DNA from 4 places in the uncultured Acetobacterium sp. genome. Region 1 is predicted to be linked to each of the others. Evidence: riboswitches for the same ligand, from Rfam matches in the RefSeq annotation. Region 1 holds a riboswitch; each other region holds the start of a gene.
The links. A riboswitch is a leader RNA that binds a small molecule or an ion and turns the genes downstream of it on or off. The one in region 1 is predicted to bind cobalamin.
Positions count from the first base shown of each region.

Region 2: it holds a riboswitch for cobalamin, as region 1 does, so the genes downstream of both, QZ998_RS16190 (hypothetical protein) here and thiC (phosphomethylpyrimidine synthase ThiC) in region 1, are expected to answer to the same signal.
Region 3: it holds a riboswitch for cobalamin, as region 1 does, so the genes downstream of both, QZ998_RS07465 (ABC transporter ATP-binding protein) here and thiC (phosphomethylpyrimidine synthase ThiC) in region 1, are expected to answer to the same signal.
Region 4: it holds a riboswitch for cobalamin, as region 1 does, so the genes downstream of both, QZ998_RS06975 (energy-coupling factor ABC transporter permease) here and thiC (phosphomethylpyrimidine synthase ThiC) in region 1, are expected to answer to the same signal.

Region 1 is NZ_CAKMJU010000015.1:29,037-32,150, forward strand. It holds gene bzaB (B12 lower ligand biosynthesis ThiC-like protein BzaB) at 1-594, opposite strand, end outside; gene thiC (phosphomethylpyrimidine synthase ThiC) at 597-1,898, opposite strand; cobalamin riboswitch at 2,104-2,286, opposite strand; gene QZ998_RS02455 (NfeD family protein) at 2,422-2,892, shown strand; gene QZ998_RS02460 (SPFH domain-containing protein) at 2,894-3,114, shown strand, end outside.
Region 2 is NZ_CAKMJU010000134.1:10,498-13,611, reverse strand. It holds gene QZ998_RS16200 (family 1 encapsulin nanocompartment shell protein) at 1-195, opposite strand, end outside; gene QZ998_RS16195 (ferritin-like domain-containing protein) at 224-568, opposite strand; cobalamin riboswitch at 801-986, shown strand; gene QZ998_RS16190 (hypothetical protein) at 1,148-1,813, shown strand; gene QZ998_RS16185 (YafY family protein) at 1,902-2,804, shown strand; gene QZ998_RS16180 (GyrI-like domain-containing protein) at 2,876-3,114, shown strand, end outside.
Region 3 is NZ_CAKMJU010000041.1:29,118-32,231, forward strand. It holds gene QZ998_RS07455 (ATP-binding protein) at 1-701, shown strand, start outside; gene QZ998_RS07460 (RloB family protein) at 698-1,354, shown strand; cobalamin riboswitch at 1,421-1,591, shown strand; gene QZ998_RS07465 (ABC transporter ATP-binding protein) at 1,844-3,114, shown strand, end outside.
Region 4 is NZ_CAKMJU010000034.1:58,159-61,272, forward strand. It holds gene QZ998_RS06970 (EAL domain-containing protein) at 1-792, opposite strand, end outside; cobalamin riboswitch at 996-1,176, shown strand; gene QZ998_RS06975 (energy-coupling factor ABC transporter permease) at 1,488-2,243, shown strand; gene QZ998_RS06980 (energy-coupling factor ABC transporter substrate-binding protein) at 2,221-2,520, shown strand; gene cbiQ (cobalt ECF transporter T component CbiQ) at 2,642-3,114, shown strand, end outside.

The DNA of each region.
Region 1 (3,114 bases):
ATTATGGAACATCCAGCCGGTTAATAAGGATCCACCGCGGCTGCAAATATCGGCAACACGTCCGGTTTTTTTTAATATTTTAAGAAGATCCATATTCAGAGCCGAATGAACCGCCATAAAGTCCATACCAGCCTGACATTGTTTTTCCACCACCTCAAACAGGTCATCAGAGGTCATATTGACCATCAGGCCCCGTTTATCAGCGGCTTCTTTGGCGGCCTGATAAACCGGTACACAGCCAGCCGCGATATTGGAATTAGTTAGACTCAAGGTTCGCATGGTATCGATATCGGCACCCATACTTAAGTCCATAAAACCGTGGGCACCAGCGGCTTCGATGATTTTTAGTTTTTTGACTTCCATTTCCATGTCGTCGCGATCGCCGGAGGTACCCATCAGGCCATTGACTTTGATATCCAGTCCGCCGCCAATGCCGCAGATCTTAGAACGGTTTCGCAGTTTGTTTTTAGGAATGACGATCCGGCCAGCGGCTACCCCGGCTCTGATAAATTCGGGCGTGAAGCCTTCGGCAAGTGCCACCATTTCCATTTCTTCGGTAATTTTACCCTGACGGGCTTTTAACATTTGAGTCATGACTAGTTCCTCGCTTCCTGGTTTTCGTCTCGTAAATACTTGCCGACAATTTTCATGGCACAGAAGTCGCCGCACATGCTGCACTCGGATTCGAAGTCGGTGCTGCGATCCTTCCAGACCTTGGTAGCGGTTTCGGTATCGATAGCCAGTTCCATCTGCCGGCCCCAATTCAGTTCCCGGCGGGCATGGGACATTTCCAGATCCCAGGCAATGGCAGCCGGATGCCCTTTGCCGACATCGCCAGCATGGGCGGCAATGCGGCTGGCCATCACGCCCAGATACACATCATTGGCAGTTGGCATGCCAATGTGTTCGGCCGGAGTGACGTAGCAGAGGAAGTCGGCGCCGTAATAGGCGGCGATCGCTCCGCCGATCGCACCAGTGACGTGATCCATGCCAGCACCGGAATCGGTGGGCAGACAGCCAAAGACAAAGTAGGGAGCTCCGCCGCATAATTGTTTTTGTAACTTTACAGTGGTCTGGATCTGATCCAGAGGCACATGGCCTGGTCCTTTGACCATCACTTGAACCCCGGCCGCGCGAGCTTTTTTAACCAGGCCACCGAGGATCACCAATTCGTGAACCTGGGCGCCATCAAGGGAATCGGCGATACAGCCGGGGCGCATGCCGTCGGCAAAGCTCAGCACGACATCGTATTTTTTACAGATTTCCAGGACCCGGCTATATTGGGTGAAGAAGGGATTCTCACAATGGTTGTGAACCATCCAGCCAATCAGATGGGAGCCCCCATAACTAACCAGTGGATCAATCCGGCCTTCTTCTTTGGCACGGTTGATTACGTCCATGGTGGTGCCGCAGTGCAGGGCTAAAAAGCTGACGCCTTCGGAGGCATGCTTTTCGATCATCGCGAACATGTCATCCGCGGTCATATCTAAAGCAGTACCATATTTTTCCTGGGCCATAGCCAGGGTTTGATAAAGGGGTAGGGTACCGACCGGTCGATCCACCGAGGATAGAACTTTTTCCCGCATTTCGTCAATCGGGCCACGGACACTTAAGTCCATCAGCGTATCTGCCTCGGCCTTGACAGCCTGGTCGATTTTAGCCATTTCGCCATCGATCGTGTCATCCGCTTCATACATGCCGACGCTGGCTGAGACCTTGGTAAACAGACCCTTGCCCACCGCCACCGGGTTGATATTTGGCCGGGAACTCTTTAGAATGACGATTTCACCAGCGGCCATCCCCTGGCGAATCAGTTCGGGATCGATCCCTTCTTTTTGTGCCACATAAATCATTTCTGCGGTGATTTCACCAGCCCGTGCTTTTTCCAGAATTGTCATCGTTTCCTCCTGAATTTTTAAATAATTGCTTGTTCGTTTCAGTCTTTCAAAAACTGACTGAGTACCGACAATTAATAATTGGTCGGTAGGGTGGTCAATGAGATACCTGATGGGTTGAGGCCACCAAAAAACTGAAACTTTGGCAAATAAAAAAGTCCACAGCTGCTATTTTTTACAATAACAGCCATGAACTTTACCTTCGTTCATTCAGGATCGAATCATAGGCAGGTCTCCTGACTCGGGGTTTTAACGCTTGGCCACACCTTCCCATTAAAAAAACAGTGGTTCTTGTGGTTTGCTCCGCCCTTACAGTGATGGGTTCGTTCAGGACTCTCACCTGATTCCCTATTCTCCTTATTACTAAGGCACCATATGTTCGCTTTTCTATTTACTTGCCTTTGATTATACACAGATAAAAATAAATAGGCAAGAAAAAAATAAAAAAAGTCGATTATACAACTCGCGATAAAAAAATCAATAAACTATGTTATAATAAAATCAAGTGAATGAGGGAGGTGAGCGGATGAATATTATTTTGGTCTGGTTGGTCTTGTTTGTCGTTTTTCTGCTGGTTGAATTGGTTACCGCTGGTGCGCTGGTGTCGATCTGGTTTTGTGTCGGTTCTCTGGTGGCAATGGCTACCGCGTATTTGGGCGCCCCATTCTGGGTGCAGATGACGCTTTTTTTAGTGGTTTCGGTTGGTTTGTTATTGGGAACAAAACCATTCTTAAAAAAACACTTGGATCCCAAAACGATCACAACCAATGCTGATCGCATTCTGAAAAAACGGGGAATTGTTGAGGAAGAAATCAACAATCTCAAGGGATCAGGTGCTATTAAAGTCGACGGAAAATCCTGGACAGCCCGAAATATCAAGGGTGAAGTGATTATTCCTGTCGGTGCTGAAGTCGAAGTTGTGGCAATTGAAGGGGTTAAAGCCATGGTTAAGATGGTCGAACAAGACTCAAATCAAATAGAAAACAGGAGGAGTTAAGATGTTTGGATTTATTTTATTGCTGATATTATTCGTTATTTTTGTTGTGGTAATTGTTGTTAACGCAAAAATTGTTCCCCAGGCCAATGCCTATGTGGTAGAGCGGCTGGGTGCCTACCATACCACCTGGGAAACCGGCTTTCATATCGCTATTCCAATTATTGACCGAATTTCGAAGAGAGTCAGTTTAAAAGAACGGGTAGCAGATTTTCCGCCCCAACC
Region 2 (3,114 bases), on a different contig from region 1:
AGTTTTCACGAGATTTTCATCGTCGTCGATCAGTTCTAATCGACCTTCTGATACGCTTGTAAAGTCAAGACCTTTTGGTCCATTTACGGTGACAGCTTTTCTTGCCGTTAACCGACTTTTTAATACGGCTTCGGCTCTGCCATCAATTTCACTCCAGGCGAGTTGCGTTAAGGGTGCAATTTCTCTTTTTAACATTATTTTCCTCCTTGATTGATTCTCAATATTATTTTAGATCGCCGACATGAATACCGGATGACCTTGCAGGTTCTGGTGCCGTTTCACTTTCTTCGGCTTCCAGAATTGAACCATCGACAAACAGGTAAGTTCGCAATTCTTCGTCCCATTTATCCATGTTTCGTCTTAACCATTCAATGGCCATGCAGGCGTGTTCAATTTCTTCGTCCCGGTTATGTGCCATAATCGCTTTTAATTCAGGGTCGCTTGTTGCTGCCACGCGTTGGTTGTACCAATCAACAGCTTCTAATTCTTCTTTTAAACTATTGATGGCCCGGGTGATATTCATTGTTTTTTCGTCTAATAATTCAATTGGTTCATGATACTGTGCCATAAAATTTCCTCCTTGTAAATATCGGGTATATAATGTTTATACCCAATTGATTGCGAATTAACAGCAAATATTGTTATATCAACAAAATAGTGTTAGGTTTTCCGGTAGGTATTAAGTGTTACTAAAGAAATTGCATCAACAAAATCCAGAGATGATGAAATGTGATAACTCCATAAGGAGACATCGTTGTTAAACATAGAAATATTACTTTGATTAGTCATAATAAACCCCTTGCTAAAAAATGTGTTTTCGATTAGTATAAAGTCAAACCATGACAGAAGGAATGCGGTGGAAATCCGCAACAGTTTCTTTGCTACTGTAAGGCGATCATGGGTGCAGACGGTCATTGGGTTACCCGAGAAGGCTGTTGCAACAAGCCCCGCCAAGTCAGGATATTTCTAAATGGTTAAGATGTTTGAAGCTTCAAAGAAGGCGGCAAATTGTGAGACCATTTGAAAAAGGCCTGATTCGGGGCAGTGTTTTCCTTATCTGGACAAAATATGGCGCACATTTTGTAAACCTTTTGAAAAAAGGTTTTTTTAGTTTTTTGTAAAATAACTTGTCTAGAAAGAGGGAAACATGGATAAAATTAGGATTAAAGAGTTGCCGGTTGATGTTAATATACAGATGCTGATGAAAAAAATGAACGTAACGTGTGATTCACCGATTTATGATGAATATCAGAATGTGGTAGAGCTTTTAAAAAAGCAAATTAAACCAATGGCGATCATTAAAGCCTGTCCAGTTGAAGTATTCTCAAAATATTTAGTCATAATGGATGGGATCAAGTATAAGAGTAAAACGCTTCATTATTTATTAAAAGACCACGAACAGGTTCTTTTATATTTGCTAACAATCGGTGAAATGCCAACAAATCTCCACCATATTGAGCATTATTTCTTGCAGTCACTAAAGTTGTCAATCATGTATGGTGCTATGAAGCATTTAAAAGCAGCAATTCGGGAAGACTATCATCTTAAGCAGGTAGGAATAGCGAATCCCGGTCTGATCCAGGATTGGGCGATTCAGGATAGCAAGGCTATTTTTGACAGCTTTGGCAGCACCTCACAGAAGATCGGACTTGAGATGGGCAAAGGCTATCTTATGCGTCCAGTATACAGTTCTTCTGGGATTCTCTTCGACGATTTCCATAATTATTGCGATTGCTCAGTGTGCAGCATTGATGGTTGCATTGCCAGAGAGGAAAAGATGACGGGCGACGAAAAGATGGCAAATGTTGGGTGAATGCAAACATTTTGTGATCTTTTACGGAAGTGCAATTTGCGGTAAATTTGTGTTAAAATAGAAGAAAAAATAACAAAGGATGAGGGCAATGCAGATCAATCGATTGCTGGAAATGGTCTATATTCTGTTTGAAAAGAAAAAGGTAACCGCCAGAGAATTGGCCGACTATTTTGAAGTATCTCAGCGAACCATTTACCGGGATGTTGAAGCCTTAGGTGCCGCTGGGATTCCCGTTTATGCCGAAAAAGGAAAGGGCGGGGGGATTCGGCTGCTTGATAATTACGTGATTAAAAAATCGCTGCTTTCTGAAAAGGAACAAGTCAATCTGCTGGCGTCCCTGCAGGGGATGAATGTACTAAACGGACCGGAGGTAGATCCGGTGCTTAGAAAACTGGCAACCCTATTTAAAAAAAAGGATGCCGATTGGATTGAGGTAGACTTTTCCCATTGGGGCGGCGGTATCGATGAGCGGGAAAAATTCAATGATTTAAAAAATGCCATTCTTGGGAAAAATAAGATTGCCTTTGACTACTTCAGTGCGAGCGGCCAAAAGACCGAGCGCACCATTGAGCCGTTAAAGCTCATGTTTAAGGGGCAGTCCTGGTATGTTTATGGATTTTGTCTAAGTAAAGAGGCGCTGCGTTTTTTTAAGGTCAGTCGGATTAGGCAGCTCAGGCAGTTATCAGAGGACTTTTTTCGGACCCTGCCAGAAGGCCCTGTTTTCGAAAAACCGGAAATAGGCGGTTCTCAAATTAGGTTAATCCTAAAAATAGACGCTGCCATGGCTTATCGGATCTACGATGAATTCGACCCGGCTTCAATCACTAAACATCAAGACGGGTCATTTTTGGTAGTGAGCTACTTGCCCGAGGATGACTGGGTGCAAGGATATATTCTTTCCTATGGCGATGCCACCGAGGTGTTAGAACCCCAGTGGCTACGGGAGGCGATTAAGAAAAAATTGGAGAACAGTTTAAGAAAATATCTTTAATATGACATTAGGTGTCAGGTTAAACGGTGTATACTGGATTTATCAAAAAGATAGAAAAGAGGTATACACAAATGGATTATGAACTGGTACAACTAGAAGAAAAAAAGTTAGCAGGCCTTAAAATTCAAACGAGCAATACTGATACCCAAATGGGCGAAAAAATTGGGGCGACCTGGCAACGTTTTTACGGGGATGGAATTGAAGCCTCCCTGGCCGGCAGAAAAAATGAGAAGTGCATTGGCCTTTATACCAATTATGAAAATGGTGCGGCCGGTGACTATGACGTGGTGGTTGGCTGTGAAGTTGATGC
Region 3 (3,114 bases), on a different contig from region 1:
TGACTTTGTTAATCAGCAACTGGTTAGATAATAAGTTTATGGTAATCTACCGTGCAGACTCATTAAATCTGATTCGCAAATTCTCAGATCCTCAAAAAAAGTCGGTCTATATTGAAAAGACGATGAACGAGGCTGCAAACTATTTTGGAATCACCTCTAATGCCTTAGGTTATGTAATTGAGGGGGATGAAGCCGAAGCGAAATTGTACTCGCTTTTTAATGGGATTGAGAAAAGTACAGCCATAAAAGCTGAGGTATTTGAATCATATGGCACGATTCGTTTTATTAATATGTTTCCGTTGGTGGTTAACGCCCTCTTGAATGGTGGAACCTTAGTAGTTGATGAGTTTGATGCTTCGATCCATCCAATGGCACTGATGAGTATTATCAATATTTTTCACAACGACGAGATTAACATCAATAACGCACAACTGATTTTTAATACGCATAACCCGATCTTTCTGAATGCCAATCTATTTCGACGGGATGAGATAAAATTTGTCGAAAGAGATGATGATACCCACTGCAGCATTCACTATTCTCTTTCTGATTTTGGTACAACAGGCAAGAACGGTGTTCGTAAGAACGAAGATTATTTAAAAAATTACTTTATCAGCCGCTACGGTGCGATCAAAGACATAGATTTTACGCCAATTTTTGAAAGTCTATTAGATGATACAAAAGAGGATCAGCAGCGATGAAAGAAAATCGAAAATACTACTTTACCGTTGAGGGTGAAACTGAGAAGTGGTATTTACAGTGGTTGCAGGACACTGTAAATGCCGAACCAACTTCAAAGTACAGAAAAATTTCTATTGACTGCCCCATTCAAAAAAATCCATTGAAACGGGCAAAATCACTGGTGAACTTAGGAAAAACTGAGATAACCCATATATTTGACTACGAGAGTAATGAGGAAATTCACACAACCCAGTTTCAAACTACATTGGATCAAATGAAGCAATCGCAATCAGTCGGCAAATCCATTAAATATCTGCTGGGATACAGTAATTTCACATTTGAACTATGGATCGTATTGCACAAAATAAACTGCCAGGGTTGTTTAACTCACCGTAAGCAGTACATCAAATCCATCAATCGAGCATATAGTGAATGCTTCGAAAATCTTGATCAGTATAAGCATGAAGATAATTTCAAGCGAGTTCTCAGTAAGTTGACTTTAGATGATGTAAAAAATGCAATTAAGAGATCAAAGGCTATCATGCAAAATAATGAAGATAACGGGCTTGTCCTACAGCAGTATAAGGGATATCGGTTCTATAAAGAAAATCCTTCTCTTTCTATTTGGTTAGCAATTGAAAAGATATTGCAAGATTGTGGATTATTAGAGTGAGTATTAATAAAAATTTTGTCAAACAGTTGACAAGAGCTTATAAATTCGCTATGATTGACTCAATATAATATGTACACGATTTATGGTGCCTTGTAAAGGAGAATAGGGAATCAGGTGAGAATCCTGGACGAACCCATCACTGTAATGGTTTTGTTTTTGCACATGCCACTGGAAACGGGAAGGCGCAAAAACAGATAAACCAGAGTCAGGAGACCTGCCATAAATTAACGAGTATGAAACGACGGTAAAGTTTCGGCTATCCTTAGGATTAACCTATCGATAGTCGGAGCTTCTTTTTTTGCGCGAAAGCATAAAGCCGTGCGCTGAATTGAAAGAATTAAATATTGTTAAACTCGCTTATAAAATGTTTAATTCTTTCAATTCAGCATAGGGCGTAGCCCGCGACGAAGGTCGCAGCTCAGCGAAAACCGAAGTGCCCGGCTTTAGGCATAAAGCCATCATTCAAAAATTCAATCACGAGGCCACCCAATGAAACCCATCATCCAACTGGATATCAAAACGCTTACCTTTCCTGACGCGTGCGAACCGGCGCTTAAAAACATTAAACTAAATATCAATGAGGGAGAATACATTGCCATTACCGGCGGAGCGGCTTCGGGGAAGTCAGTGTTGCTCCACGCGATTACCTCGGCGGCACCAAAGTTTTACCCCTGTGTGCTAAACGGGACGGTTACGGTAGCCAATCAGGATGTGTCAAGCATTCCGCTCTGCCAAATGGCTGACTATCTGGGCTATATGATGCAGGAACCGCAAAACCAGATGGTCAACCGACGGGTTGCTGATGAGCTGGCCTTTGGGGTGGCCAATCTTAATCTGACCGGGGCAGAAATCGCCAAGCGTGTCAATGTGATCATGGACTTTCTCGGGATCCGGGAGTTCTCAGACCGCACCACGGATGCCTTATCCGGCGGGCAAGCCCAGAAGGTGGTGCTAGGGAGTATCCTGGCGATGAAAACCCCGATCCTGCTGTTGGATCAGCCCACTGCCGAACTGGATCCCAAAACCAGTTCGGAACTGTATCGGCACCTGGGTCAGCTCAACCGGGAGAAAAAGATCACGACCCTGGTCGTCATGGATAAATCTGGCGCGGTTTTAAAAGACGCCCATCGGGTGCTGGTAATGGAAGCCGGTATGGTGAAAGATTTTCTACCGGTTGACGAATATCAGAAAAAATACGGTAATGAAAAAAAGTACCATCGACCCCTACCGTTCATGGTTGATGAAAGTACCGACGTGATTAAGTTAAGCGGCGCGTCGCATTGCTATAAAGGTGGGATAACCGGATGCCAGCCGCTGGATTTCAGTCTTAAAAAAGGCGATTTTACGGCGGTCATCGGTCAGAATGGTTCAGGTAAATCGACCATGCTCAAGCTCATTGAAGGGCTGGTCAAACCAAGTACCGGTAGCGTGGAACTATTCGGGACCGCGGTGACAAAGAAAAATGTCGGTCAACTGCGGCGCCGGATCGGGTTTCTGTTTCAGAATCCCGATGATCAGATCTTTTGCAGCTCCGTCAAAGACGAAATCAGTTATGTTTTAAAAAATAGCAATAGTAGCAATAAGAATCTCAGTCAGCACGAGCAGGAGCAAAAGATTCAGGAAACCCTGACCCTGATCGGACTGGCGGGTCTCGAAGATATCCATCCCCAGCGCTTGAGCCGGGGACAGCGCCAATTGCTGGCGCTGGGTTCGGTCGTTATAAGTGACCCCGAGCTGATCATTGCCGATGAACCGACCTC
Region 4 (3,114 bases), on a different contig from region 1:
CAGAATCATTTTGCGATTGGGGAGTTCGGTTAAGCCATCGTAATAAGCGAGAAAATGAAGGCGCTCTTCGTTTTTTCTTATTTCTTCATTGGACGACTGGAGCTCTTTATTCTGGGTGGCCAGGGTTTGTTTGGTGAGATTTAGCGTTTCATACAGGCCGGCAATTTTTTCTTTCTGAGTAATCACCGCATTTAGTCGCTTCATCGCTTTGTCATATCGAAGCTGGGTCATGTGAAAGGTCGCAGCAGCCAGGCTGAACACGAAAGCGAACAGAATATTCTGAATCAGAAAATAAACCGGGGCAAAGCGAAATCCATCAACAGGCAGGAGAAAGGTCACATATAATCCACAGATAAAAGTTGTCGCCGTAATATAATACAGCATTGTTATTTTTAGTCGCATCATGGCAAGGATGATCATCACAAAAGCAGCAGTCCATACTGCCGGGCCAATGATGTGATAGTATCGGATCACGATAAAAGCCAGACAGGTCGATTGGGAGAGCGAAATCAGGTGATCAAATGAATCACTGTTTAATTCTTTTCGGGAAATCGTTTCAAAGGTTAAGCCAAGCAGCAGAAAAATGGCGCTGTTGGTCAGCACCTCGGTTAGATTTCCAGACCAAAAAAAATAAACGATAATGACATTCGCAATTGCGCCAAGAAATAATAGCGGTGATGCCAGCATGCAGCTTAAAATATTTTGATAATACAATATCAGGGAAGGATCATCGGCGGCGTTTAATCGTTCAAATACAGCAGGCACAGTTCGTTTGAATTTAAGTTTATCCATCACAATACCTCTTCGGTTTAAAGGATTACAGACATTTGATCTATTGTAGCATTTTACAAGCTTGATTGCGATAGAAAGTCGTGCAAATTTAATAAATACTTAACCAGTTACTATTTAAAGAAGCTAATTTTTAGCCTTAAAGCGCCTAAAAAAACCTGTACATTTATCATATCCGTGTTATAATATAAACACAATTAAATAAGAGATGTAAAAAATCATTTAGGATGAATAAATTCATTGAGGGAATCTGGTTAGAATCCAGAACGATCCGGTCACTGTAATTAGTTATGTCTCCTTAATATGTCACTGGGCACGTTTTGTCTGGGAAGGCGAGGAGAATAAAAGCTATAAGTCAGGAAACCTACTAAAATGATGTGCTAAAGTGTCCTTCCAGGGAAAAGGGAAGTTAGTAACATTAACAAAAGTTGATTCTATGATATTGCGTGATAGAATGAATGGAAACGTGTAATGATAAAACCTTTTTTCCCATCATAATGTGGGTGAAAGGTTTTTTTTTCGGGCAGTAGTGGATTCAGTGAATGCGTTACGCAAGCTAGCAAATCCGAACGTTCAAAGAAATACTTGCAGTTATCTTTGATTTGAGTACATAAAACTATCGGCTTTTAGTGTGTCCATTGAAATGGGCTGTGTGAAGCCCTCTTTTTTACTGGTTGATATAAAAAATGGAGGTAAAAATGAAAAGAACAAAAAACACAAAAAGAAACATGACATTTGTTGGAATTGTATTTTTAATGGTCCTTTTGGCTGCTCAACCGGTCAACGCCATGCATATTATGGAAGGCTTTCTGCCGATTGGCTGGGCGGTCTTCTGGTGGGTATTATCACTGCCGTTTATCGCTTTCGGATTATATCAGGTCGGAAAAATATTTAAAGACAAGCCTGAGCAAAAAGTTTTATTGGCGATTGCAACCGCCTTCACCTTTGCCTTATCAGCTTTTAAATTACCTTCGGTAACCGGCAGTTCCTCGCATATGACCGGGATCGGTTTGGGTGCCATTGTCCTGGGTCCTTTTGCTACCGTTGTGGTTGGTACCATCGCGCTGTTATTTCAGGCGCTTTTGCTGGCTCATGGCGGGTTGACTACGCTGGGAGCCAATGTCTTTTCAATGGCAATAGTGGGATCTTTTGTTGCTTACGGAATCTATAAAGGGTTGTCAAAGCTCAATGTCCCCAAAGCACTAACCGTTTTTTTAGCAGCTTGTATCGCTGATCTGGTGACCTATATAACAACATCGATCCAGTTAGGTCTGGCCTTCCCGGATCCGGTTGGTGGGATGACGGCATCGGTTGCTAAATTTTTAAGTATTTTTGCCATTACCCAGATACCGCTGGCAATCATCGAAGGTATTTTAACCGTACTGGTGGTCAATGCCATCTACCAATATAAAGAAAAGGGGATTATTTCAAATGAAACTCTCGCTGACAACTAAAATCATTCTGGTTATGCTAATTGGAGCACTGATTATTATTCCTCAGATTGCCTTGCCAGAGGCCGAGTTTGCGGGTGCCGATGACGCCGCCGGAACGGCCATCACCACAATCGATCAAAATTATGTGCCCTGGTTTGAAAGCTTGTTTGATCCCGGCGAGATGGAAGAAAACCTATTCCTTTTCCAACAGATCCTAGGCGTTGGCGGGTTGGGAATCTGCTTTTTCTATCTTTATAAAAAATCGGGAAAAAATGAAAAGGCCGAGAAATCGGCGTAAATAATGAAAACAGATTAACAAGGGTTTGACCCCTTGGTCATTGGTCGGTAGGGGAGTTTGTCACCAACCTGAAGCCCGGTGACTGATATCAATATTAACAGCATCGAAGAAGGAGACTACCATGATTGATCGTTTTGCGCATACCAATAAACTTAGCAATGCCAATCCTACTGTTAAGGTAGTGGTTTCATTAATCATGCTCCTTTCGGTCTTTTTTATCAGTGAACCCCTGTATATGGCAGGGGTTTTTGGTGTTATGGTGGCTTGCACCCTGCTGTGGGCAAAAATTCCCGGACGTATTTATCTCCATACACTGATTTTTGATTCGATCTTTATTATCCCCGGAGCGCTGGCATTATTATTCACCATTTCCAAAGGGGGCGGTGACTATTTAGTGGCATTTAATTTTTTCCAGTTTACCATCGGCATCACCACCGCCAACTTGGTGCTGGCCAGTCTGGTTTTTTGTAGAGCGATGTCAGGCGTTTCCTGCATGCTTTTTTTGATTTATACCACCCCGGTGATGCAGATTGCCGGCGTGATGAAAAAAGCCCATATCAGCAATACTTTTTTAGAGATATTTATTCTAACCTA